One region of the Micrococcus sp. APC 4021 genome, then DNA from elsewhere that is predicted to be linked to it. Evidence: riboswitches for the same ligand, from Rfam matches in the RefSeq annotation. Region 1 holds a riboswitch; the other holds the start of a gene.
What was found. A riboswitch is a leader RNA that binds a small molecule or an ion and turns the genes downstream of it on or off. The one in region 1 is predicted to bind thiamine pyrophosphate.

Region 2: it holds a riboswitch for thiamine pyrophosphate, as region 1 does, so the genes downstream of both, QL983_RS02800 (thiamine ABC transporter substrate-binding protein) here and QL983_RS09560 (FAD-dependent oxidoreductase) in region 1, are expected to answer to the same signal.

The regions. Positions count from the first base shown of each region.
Region 1 covers NZ_JASDCZ010000119.1:1,888-6,930, reverse strand. Annotated here, with positions in the region: partial or broken gene QL983_RS09575 (bifunctional hydroxymethylpyrimidine kinase/phosphomethylpyrimidine kinase) at 1-473, shown strand, start outside; tRNA gene QL983_RS09570 (tRNA-Arg) at 670-742, opposite strand; gene thiE (thiamine phosphate synthase) at 829-1,572, opposite strand; TPP riboswitch at 1,594-1,724, shown strand; gene QL983_RS09560 (FAD-dependent oxidoreductase) at 1,718-2,887, shown strand; gene thiS (sulfur carrier protein ThiS) at 2,884-3,126, shown strand; gene QL983_RS09550 (thiazole synthase) at 3,130-3,948, shown strand; gene moeB (molybdopterin-synthase adenylyltransferase MoeB) at 3,945-5,043, shown strand, end outside.
Region 2 covers NZ_JASDCZ010000016.1:11,620-16,662, reverse strand. Annotated here, with positions in the region: gene QL983_RS02805 (iron ABC transporter permease) at 1-1,255, opposite strand, end outside; gene QL983_RS02800 (thiamine ABC transporter substrate-binding protein) at 1,255-2,322, opposite strand; TPP riboswitch at 2,389-2,494, opposite strand; gene QL983_RS02795 (AI-2E family transporter) at 2,541-3,827, shown strand; gene QL983_RS02790 (agmatine deiminase family protein) at 3,793-4,842, opposite strand; gene QL983_RS02785 (bifunctional proline dehydrogenase/L-glutamate gamma-semialdehyde dehydrogenase) at 4,974-5,043, shown strand, end outside.

The DNA of each region.
Region 1 (5,043 bases):
CCGCGTGGGCCCGGCTGCTGCGGGTGGCGCACCTGGTGACACCCAACCTGCCCGAGCTGGCCCGGCTGACCGGGCGGGACGCGACGGACTGGGACGCCGCCCTCGACGCGGCGCGGGGCCTGGCCGCCGAGCACGGGGTGACGGTGCTGCTCAAGGGCGGGCACCTGGACGAGACCGAGGCGCCCGAGGCCGCAGCGGCGGAGGTGCCGGACGCCGTCGTGCGCGTGGGCGGGGCCGTGCACGAGGTGCGCGGCCCGCGCGTGACGACCCGCGCCTCGCACGGCACCGGCTGCACCCTCTCCTCGGCCCTGGCCACGCTGGCCGGGGCGGGCCTGAGCTGGGAGGACGCACTCGAGCGGGCCAAGCCGTGGCTGGCCGACGCGATGCGGGCGGGGGAGGCGCTCGCGGTCGGGGACGCCTCGCGGCCGACGTGGCACGGGCCCGTCGACCACGGTCATGCGCAGCGGGGCTGAGGGCGGGACCTCCGGGCTTCGACACGTTCGAGGCGGGAAATCCGGCGAATACGCACCTCGGGACGTCCCATGAGGTCGATTTCCCGCCTCGAATGCCGGTGACCCGGACCTCCCGCTCCGCTCGAGCGTCCGGGTCCGCAGAACCCAGAAGAGCCGGACCACCGTGTCGCCACGGGGGTCCGGCTCTGTTCGCTCGTGCCCCCGGCAGGATTCGAACCTGCGGCCTTCTGCTCCGGAGGCAGACGCTCTATCCCCTGAGCTACGGAGGCGGGGGTCGCGACGCGTCGAGCGCGTTGCGGACTCGTCGACTCTACACCATCAGGACGGCCCGTCCGTGACCTCCCCGCGGGGCGCGTCAGCCGGGCAGGCCCGCGCGCAGGGTCCGGGCCGCGGCCTCGGGGTCCTCGGCCTGCGTCACGGCGCGGACCACCACGATCCGTTCCGCCCCGGCCGCGCGGACCTCGGGCAGCCGGTCCGCGTCGACGCCGCCGATGGCGAACCACGGCCGCGCCCCCGCCGGGTCCTCCGCGTCCAGGCGTGCGGCGAGGGTCGGCAGTTCCAGTCCGACGGCGGCCCGGCCCGGCTTCGTGGGCGTCGCCCACACCGGCCCCGTGCAGAAGTAGTCCAGGCCGTCCTCCGCGCGGGCGCCGCGCACCTGCGCCTCGGTGTGGCACGAGCGGCCGAGCACCACGTCCGGGCCCAGCAGGGCGCGGCACTGCGCGGTGGTCAGGTCGGTCTGGCCCGTGTGGAACACGTCCACCCCGGCCAGGGCGGCGACGTCGGCGCGGTCGTTGGCGGCCGAGAGCGCCCCGTGCTCCCGGGCCAGCGGGACGAGCGTGGCGAACGCGGCCAGCTCGACCGCCACGTCCACGGCCTTGTCCCGCACCTGGATCACGTCTACTCCGCCGCGGAACGCCGCCGCGCAGAAGTCGGCGAACGCGGCCGTGTCGAGCGTGCCGTCCGGGCGCAGGAACCGCTGCAGGTCGGTGCAGACGTACAGCCGGGAGGCGGCGAGGCGGGCGCGGCGGCGCGCGCCGGGGCCGGTGCCGCCGTCGTCGCGGCCGGCCGCGGTCATCAGGAGCGGATCGGGGGAGTGCATGCGCCCACTGTGGCAGACTGGCCGCTGTTCCATGGGAGCCCGGGCCGCACACGCCGGGCTGAGAGGGCCGCAGGGGCGCACCGCGCCGGCGCGGCCGACCATCACCACTCGATGCGGGTCATGCCGCCGTGAGGAGGACCGGTCCGTGCACGTGGCCGTCGTCGGGGCCGGGATCATCGGCCTCACCGCCGCCGTGCGTCTGCGTGCCGCAGGCCACGCCGTCACCCTGATCGCCCCCGAGCTGGACGCCGCCGGGCGCCCGCACGCCGTGGCCGGGGCCACCCACGCCGCGGCGGGGATGCTCGCGCCGCTCGCCGAGACCCAGTTCAGCCAGGACGACCTCGCCCCGCTGCTGCAGGCCGGCTGGGAGGCCTACCCGGCCCTCGTGGACCTGCTCGCCGCCTTCACCGATGTGGAGACGGGCTTCCTCGCACAGGGCGCCTGGATCGTGGCCGCGGACCCCTCGGACGCCCGCGCCTGGGACCACGTGCTCGAGCACGCCTCGATCCTCGGTCGCCGGGTCGAGCCCGTCTCCGTCCGCGCGCTGCGCCGCGCCGAGCCCGCCCTGGCCCCGGGCCTGGCCGCCGGCTTCGACGCCCCGGACGACCATCAGGTGGACCCGCGACGGCTCGCCGCCGCCTGCGTCGCCGCCCTGCGCGCCGAGACCGGACCCGACGGCGGCCCGCTCCCGGTCGGCGCCGGACCCGCCGCCCGGTTCGTGGCCGGACGCGTCACCGCCGCCGGCCCGGAGGGCGAGGGGGTGCGCCTCACGCTGGCCGACGGGGGCGTCCTCACCGCCGACGGCGCGGTCCTCGCCGCGGGCCTGGGCCACCGCGGGATCGGCGGCGCGGCCACCGCCGTCGAGGTCCCGCTGCGCCCCGTCCACGGCGACGTGCTGCGTCTGCGGGTGCGCCCCGAGCAGCTGCTGCCGGGGGAGTCGCACCTGATCACCCGCACCGTCCGCGGCCTCGTCCACGGGCGCCAGGTCTACCTCGTGCCCCGCGCGGACGGCACCCTCGTGGTCGGCGCCTCGGCCCGCGAGGACGGCCTGGCCGGCACCTCCGCCGGGGCCGTGCTGGACCTGCTCGCCGACGCCGCCGCGATCCTGCCCGCCGTCCGCGAGTGCGAGCTCGTCGAGATCACCACCGCCGCCCGCCCCGGCACCCCCGACGACGCCCCGCGCGTGCTCGCCGTGCCCGAGGCCCCGGGCGCCGTCGTCGCCACCGGCTTCCACCGTCACGGGATCCTGCTCGCCCCCTGGGCGGCAGGGCGGATCCTCGAGCTGCTGCACGCCCGCCTGAAGGAGATCGCATGAGCACCCTCACCCTGACCCTCAACGGAGAGCCCGCCGAGCTGGCCGTGGCCACCGTCCGCGACGTCGTCGCGCACGTCACCGGGCGCGCGATCGGCGACGACGGCGCCGCCGCGGACGGGCGGCGGCTCGGCGTGGCCGTGGCGGTCGGCGGCGAGGTCGTGCCCCGGTCGGCCTGGGCCACCCGGGCGCTGGCCGCCGGGGACGAGGTCGACGTCGTCACCGCGGTGCAGGGGGGCTGAGCGATGGCCGAGCACCGCACCCCGCCCGCCGCCCCCGCGATCCCGCCGCTGCGGATCGGCGGCTACGACCTGGCCTCCCGGCTCATCATGGGCACGGGCGGCATCACCGACCTCACGGCGCTCGAGGGCGCCCTCGTCGCCTCCGGCACCACGCTCACCACCGTGGCGCTGCGCCGCTGGTCCGCGGACACCCGCGACGGCCTGGTCGCGCTGCTGGACCGCCTCGGCATCGACGTGCTGCCCAACACCGCCGGCTGCTACACCGCCCGGGACGCCGTGCTCACCGCCCGGCTCGGCCGTGAGGCGCTCGAGACCGACCTCGTGAAGGTCGAGGTCATCGCCGACGAGCGCACCCTGCTGCCCGACGTCGTCGAGACCCTCGAGGCCACCGAGCGGCTCGCCGCCGACGGCTTCACCGTCCTGGCCTACACCTCGGACGACCCCGCCATGGCGCTGCGTCTCGAGCAGGCCGGCGCCGCCGCCGTCATGCCGCTGGGCTCGCCGATCGGCTCGGGGCTGGGCATCCTCAATCGCGCACACCTGGAGCTGATCGTCTCGCGCGCCTCCGTGCCGATCGTGCTCGACGCCGGCGTGGGCACGGCCTCGGACGTCGCCCTGGCGATGGAGGCCGGCTGCGACGCCGTGCTCGCCGCCTCCGCGATCACCCGCGCCGCCGAGCCCGCCCGCATGGCCCACGCGTGCCGGCTCGCGCTCGAGGCGGGCTTCCACGCCCGCCGTGCCGGGCGCATCCCGCGCCGCGAGCACGCCCTGGCCTCCTCGCCGATGGCCGGGCGGGTCACGGCCGAGGAGGACGAGCGGTGACCGCCGCGCTGGACCCCGCCGCCCGTGAGCCCCGCGACCTCACCGCACTGTCCGACACCCAGCTCGAGCGCTTCGCCCGCCACCTGAGCCTGGACGGCTTCGGCCCCGAGGCCCAGCTGGCGCTGCTGCGCTCCCGCGTCCTCGTGGTGGGTGCCGGCGGCCTCGGGGCGCCCGTGCTGACCTACCTCGCCGCCGCGGGCGTGGGGGAGGTCCACGTGATCGACGACGACGTGGTGGACCGCTCCAACCTGCACCGCCAGGTGATCCACGCCGAGGCGGACCTCGGCCGCCCCAAGACCGCCTCCGCCGCCGCGACGATGCGCGGCCTGCACCCCGAGGTGCGCGTGGTCGAGCACCGCGAACGCCTGACCGCGGCCAACGCGCTCGAGCGGGTCGGCGCCGTGGACCTCGTGCTCGACGGCACGGACAACTACGCGACCCGCTACCTCGTGGCCGACGCGTGCGAGATCGCGGGCGTGCCCGTGGTGTGGGGCGCGATCCTGCGGTTCGCGGGGCAGGTGAGCGTGTTCGCCCCGGGCGGGCCGCTGTACCGGGACGTGTTCCCGGAGCGGCCCGAACCCGGTGAGGTGCCCTCGTGCGCGCAGGCCGGGGTGCTCGGGGTGCTGCCCGGGATCGTCGGCTCCCTCATGGCGGCCGAGGCGATCAAGCTGCTCTCCGGGGTGGGTGAGCCCCTGGTCGGGCGACTCCTCTCCGTGGACGCCCTGACGATGCGCTTCCGTGAGCTGCGGCTCGTGACCGACCCCGAGCGGACCCCCGTGACGGACCTGTCCGCCCACGCGGCCCAGGCCCCCCGCCCGGACGACGCCGGCGCCCCCGGCTCGGCGGAGGCCTGCGGCGCCGCGGGCGAGGAGATCGCCCCCGCCGCGCTGGCCGCCCTGCTCGCCGACCCCGCCCGGGCCGCGTCCCTGACTCTGCTCGACGTCCGCGAGGACTGGGAGCGCCGCCTGCGCCGGGTCGAGGCCCCCGCGGCGGTGGCCGATCGGCACGTCCCGCTCGAGGCCGTCCTCGCGGAGCCGGCGGCCCACGCGCCCGGGCAGGACCGCGTCCTGGTGGTCTACTGCGCGGCCGGAGCCC
Region 2 (5,043 bases), on a different contig from region 1:
TCACCGCGGACACCCCGAGCGGCAGGAGCAGGGCGCCGTCGAGGGCCCGCTGGGCCGCCAGCGCGGCGCGTGAGCGGAAGGGCCGGGTCAGCAGCAGCGCCAGCGGCACGGCCACCACGAGCGTCACGAGCGTGGCGTCCACGGCCACCCGCAGGGACTGTTCGAGCGCCTGGGCCGGCGTCGACCCGCCCACGAACCCGCTGCCCGCGCTCGTGGACAGCAGCCGGTAGTTGCCCAGCCCCCAGCCGTGGCGGGTGTGGAAGGAGCGCACCACGAGCGTGAGGATCGGGGCCACCACGAGCGCCACCACCGCGAGCATCACGGCCACCGGGACCGCGTCCGCACGCGTGAGCCGGGCCGGCGGCGTCTCCCGCAGGCGCAGCGCCCGCTGGGTGCGCGCCGCCGTCACGCCGGAGACCACGACGGCGGCCAGCACCACCGCGAACTGCAGCACGGAGAACACCGCCGCGGTCCGCAGGTCCAGGTAGACGGAGGTCTGCACCCAGATCTCCGACTCGAGCGTGCCGTAGCCGGGCCGGCCGAGCGTCTGGACGATGCCGAACGCGGACGCGCAGAACAGGAACACCAGCGCCGCGCTCGCGGCGATCGCCGGGGCGAGCTGGGGCAGCGTCACGGTGCGGAACGCCCGCCACGGCGAGGCGCCCAGGGTGCGGGCGGCCTCGGTCTGGCGCGGGTCCAGCGCGTTCCACAGCGCGCCCACCTGGCGCACCACCACGGACACGTTGAAGAAGACCATGGCCAGCACGACGGCGGTGGTCGTCTGGTCCAGCCCGGTGAAGCCGAGCGGTCCGCCGGGGGCGAGCAGGGCGCGGAACGCGACGCCGACCACCACCGTGGGCAGCACGAACGGCACGAGCACGAGGGCGCGGAGCACGGCCCGCCCCGGGATGCGACGCCGGTGCAGCACGAACGCGGTCGGCAGGCCGAGCGCCACCGAGACCACCGTGCCGGCGGCGGCCATGCCGAGCGTCTGGCCGAGGATGCGCCACGTGCGCTCGCGGGCGAGGGTCTCCCCGAAGGCGGTGAGGTCCACGGCGCCGGTGAACGCGTCGGCGTCGCCGCCGATCCCGCGCCAGAGCATGGCCGCCACGGGCCACGCGAAGAAGACGAGCAGGAAGGCGACCGGCAGGACGGCGGCCACCAGCCACCACGGGCCGAGCCCGTCCCCCCGGCCGCGGGCCCGCCGGCGCGGCAGGTCCGTGCCGGGGGCCGCGACCTCGGTGAGCGCGGACATCAGCGCCGGGAGGCCTCGGACAGGGCGGTCCACTCCTTCAGCAGGTCCTCGCGGCGCTCGTCGATGCGGGCGGGGTCCGGGGTGATGGCGTCCTCGACGAGCGGCGCGTTCTGCGCCCACTCCTCGGGCAGCTGCACCGACTCGTCGATCGGGTACATGTACATCGACTCGGGCAGGGCGGACTGGACCTCCTCGGTGAGCATGAAGTCCACGAACGCCTGCGCGCCCTCGGGGTTCTTCGCGCCCTCGAGCACGCCGGCGTACTCGACCTGCGGGGTGCAGGAGTCCTCGATCACCTCGGTCTCGGGGGCGAACGCGGGGGAGGAGGAGTAGGAGAGCACCACCGGGAACCGACCCTTGCCCTCGCCGCCGGAGAAGTCCGAGTTGTAGGCGTCGGACCAGCTGTCGGCGACCTTGCCCCCGTTCTCCATCAGGCCCCGCCACCAGTCCTGCCAGCCGTCGTCGCCGTACTTCTCCGTGGTGGCCGCGAGCAGCGCCAGGCCGGGGGAGGAGGCCACGGGGGAGGTGGCGACCGTCAGCTTCGCGTACTCGGGGTCGTCGAGCTGGTCGATCGAGGTGGGGGCCTCGACGTCGTGGGCCTCGAACCATGCCGGATCCGTGTTGAAGCACACCTGGCCCTGGTCCACCGGGGTCATGCGGTCCTCCACCATCCGGTCCTGCGCGGAGGCGGGCAGGTCCTGCGGGGTGTATTCGGCGACGACGCCCTCGCGGACGAGGCGGTGCGCCGAGTGGTCCTCCACGCCGTAGACGCCGTCCACGGTGGGCTCGTCCTTGGCCAGCAGGAGCTGGTTCACCACGCTGCCGGCGTCGCCGGGGGCCGTGGTCTTCAGGGTGTAGCCGGACTCCTGCTCGAACTTCTGGACGAGCTCCTGGGGCAGGTTGAACGAGTCGTGCGTCATGATCGTCACCGTCGTCGGCTCGCCGCCGCCGGCGCCGGAGGCGGACGACGACGCCCCGTCGCCGGACGAGCCGGACACCGAACAGCCGGTGAGGGCGAGGGCGGCCACCGAGAGGGCGGCGAGGGCGCGGTGCGGGGTGCGGGACATGGCGGTTCTCCTCTGGGACGGCGGAGGGGCCGGGACGAGGCCGCCACCGGAATCCCGGGACGACGTCGACCGGGAGACTCGACTTCCTTCGCCGGTGCGGACCGGAGCAGGTTCGAGGGTCTGCGGCGGACCGCACTCTCAGCGCCGCGCGGGCGCTCCCCTGTCGATGTGGACTGGTCCCGACCCTACCCCGTCCGGCCCGCGCATAGACTGCCCGCGTGAGCGCCGCACAGCCCGCGGGGGTGACCCCGCCGCCCGCCTCGTCCAGCCCCGCCTCCGACTGGGACATCCGCCGCCCCCACCGCATGTGGCCGCGCATGCTGGTGATCGTCCTGACGCTCGCGGGCCTGGTGCTGGTGGTGCAGTTCTTCCAGGGGATCGCCTCCATCGCGGCGCCCGTCTTCCTGGGGCTGAACCTCGTGATCGTGGCCTACCCCCTGCAGGCCTGGCTCATCCGCCGGGGCCTGCACCCCGTGCTCGGGGCCGCCACCACCGTCCTGCTGGTCGTCGCGGTGATGGCCGTGTTCGGGGGCATGATGGTGTGGTCCGGCCTCGAGCTGGTGGCGGAGCTGCCGAAGTACGCGGACCGCTTCCAGCAGATCGTCCTGGACGTCTCGCACTGGCTCAACGAGCGCGGCGTGACCCCGGACATGGTGTCCCAGCAGCTGGCCTCGATCGACATGAGTGCCGTCACCGGGACGGCCGTCAGCGCCATCACGAAGATCGCCACGAACGTCTACGCGGTCTTCGGCCTGCTCGTCACCGTGATCATGGGCATGTTCTTCCTCGCGATGGACTCGATGGACGTCGAACGCCGCGTCCGCCTGCTCAGCACCGCCCGCCACGAGTTCGGCCACGCCCTGGTCGAGTTCGCCCAGGGCGTGCGCCGCTACTGGGTGGTCACCACGGTGTTCGGCCTGATCGTGGCGGTGCTGGACGTGATTGCCCTCATGCTGATCGGCGTGCCGCTCGCGCTCGTGTGGGGCGTGCTCAGCTTCCTCACCAACTACATCCCGAACATCGGCTTCATCATCGGCCTGCTGCCGCCGGCCGTCCTGGGCCTGGCGGCGGGCGGCTGGTCCGACTTCCTGTGGGTGGTGGTCAGCTACTCGGTGCTGAACTTCGTGCTGCAGTCCGTGATCCAGCCCAAGGTGGCCGGCGACGCGATCGGCGTGATCCCCACCGTCAGCTTCCTCTCCCTGCTCTTCTGGGCCTGGGTCCTCGGCCCGCTCGGCGCCATCCTCGCGCTGCCCTGCACGCTGCTGGCCAAGGCCGTGCTGATCGACGCCGACCCGAACGCCCGCTGGATCAATGCGCTCATCGCCTCGGACCTGAAGGGGATGGAGCGCCGTCAGTCCTCGCTCCTGGAACGGCTGCGCCCGGCGGCCTGGCGCTCCGACGCGCACGGGGGAGATGAGGACCGCGCCCCCGCGGACGGCGGGGACGACGACGGCCCCGCGACGGAGGAGGTCACGGGCGGGGCTGGAGCAGCACCAGGTCGTTGAGCGCGCCGGCCAGCCGCAGCAGCGGCGGGGCGGGGAACGACAGCTGGGGCAGCCCCGGGTGCAGTGCCGCGCACGCGGCGGCCGCGGCCTCCTCGCCCGCGGCGTCCTCGAACGCCGGCCGCAGCACCGCCGCGCCCAGCGGCAGCGTGTCCAGGAGGGAGCGGGGGCCCCGCTCGGCCGGGTCGTACTCGGCGGGCTGCGCCGCCCCGGTCACCGTGCGCACGCGCAGGGGCCGGCCGCCGGCGTCGTCGGCGCCCTGCAGGAAGCGCAGCGCCGCCGCCGCGTAGGGGTGCTCGGGGTGGAACCGGTCGCCGCGCCAGTGCACGGCGGCCTCGCCGTCGCCCCCCAGCCGCACCCACGAGGCCAGGTGGCCGGGCCCGCCCCACGGCCCGGTGTCCGGCCGCGGTGCCGGCGGCACCCACAGCACCCGGGTGATCCCCAGCAGGGCGGCGAACTCGGCGGCCACCTGGCCGGGGGTCCACGCGCCGTTGATCCGCCCGTCCAGCACGGGGTCCGCGGCCACCACGGCCGTCCCCTCGCCGTCGGTCACCCAGGCCCCGCGCGGGGCGCACAGCAGGGGGGTGAGCAGCGGCAGTCCCGCCGCCTCCGCCACGGCCGTCGCGGCCGCGCCGTCGAGCGGCCCGGTCCCGGTCAGTCCCGCGGCGCTGCGCCAGGCGACGGCGGCCAGGCCCTCGGGGCGGCGGACGAAGCTCGGCCCGGTGCGGCCCAGCAGCGGTGAGCCCACGGGCGCGCGCAACAGGTCCACCTCCGGGGGCACCAGCCGCGCCGCCCCGGCGTCGCGCGGGTGGGCGAGCACGGTGACCGGCAGCACGGCGGCGAGCGTCTCGGCCAGGCCCACGACGGCGTCCCGCGTCTCCTCCAGCAGCGTCGGCACCGGGTGGCGGTGGGGCAGGACGAGCCAGGCCCGCTCGGGCGGGTCCTCGGGTCCGGGCACGGGCACGACGAGGTCCCGGCGCTCCCGCGCGTCGGTGGGGGCGGGGTCGACGGCGGCCATGGCGGACGGGCTCCTGGGAAGACGGCGGCGACGCGCGGGCGCGCGGCGAGGGGATGTCCATCGAGCATAGGCGTCTGACAGGAAGCCGCGGCGGTTTGACCTGTGACCCGGAACACGTGCAGAGTGCGGCCATGACCGCGATGTTCTCCGCCCAGGACCATGACGATCTCGACCGGGTCCTCGGCGCGACCGGCGGGATCC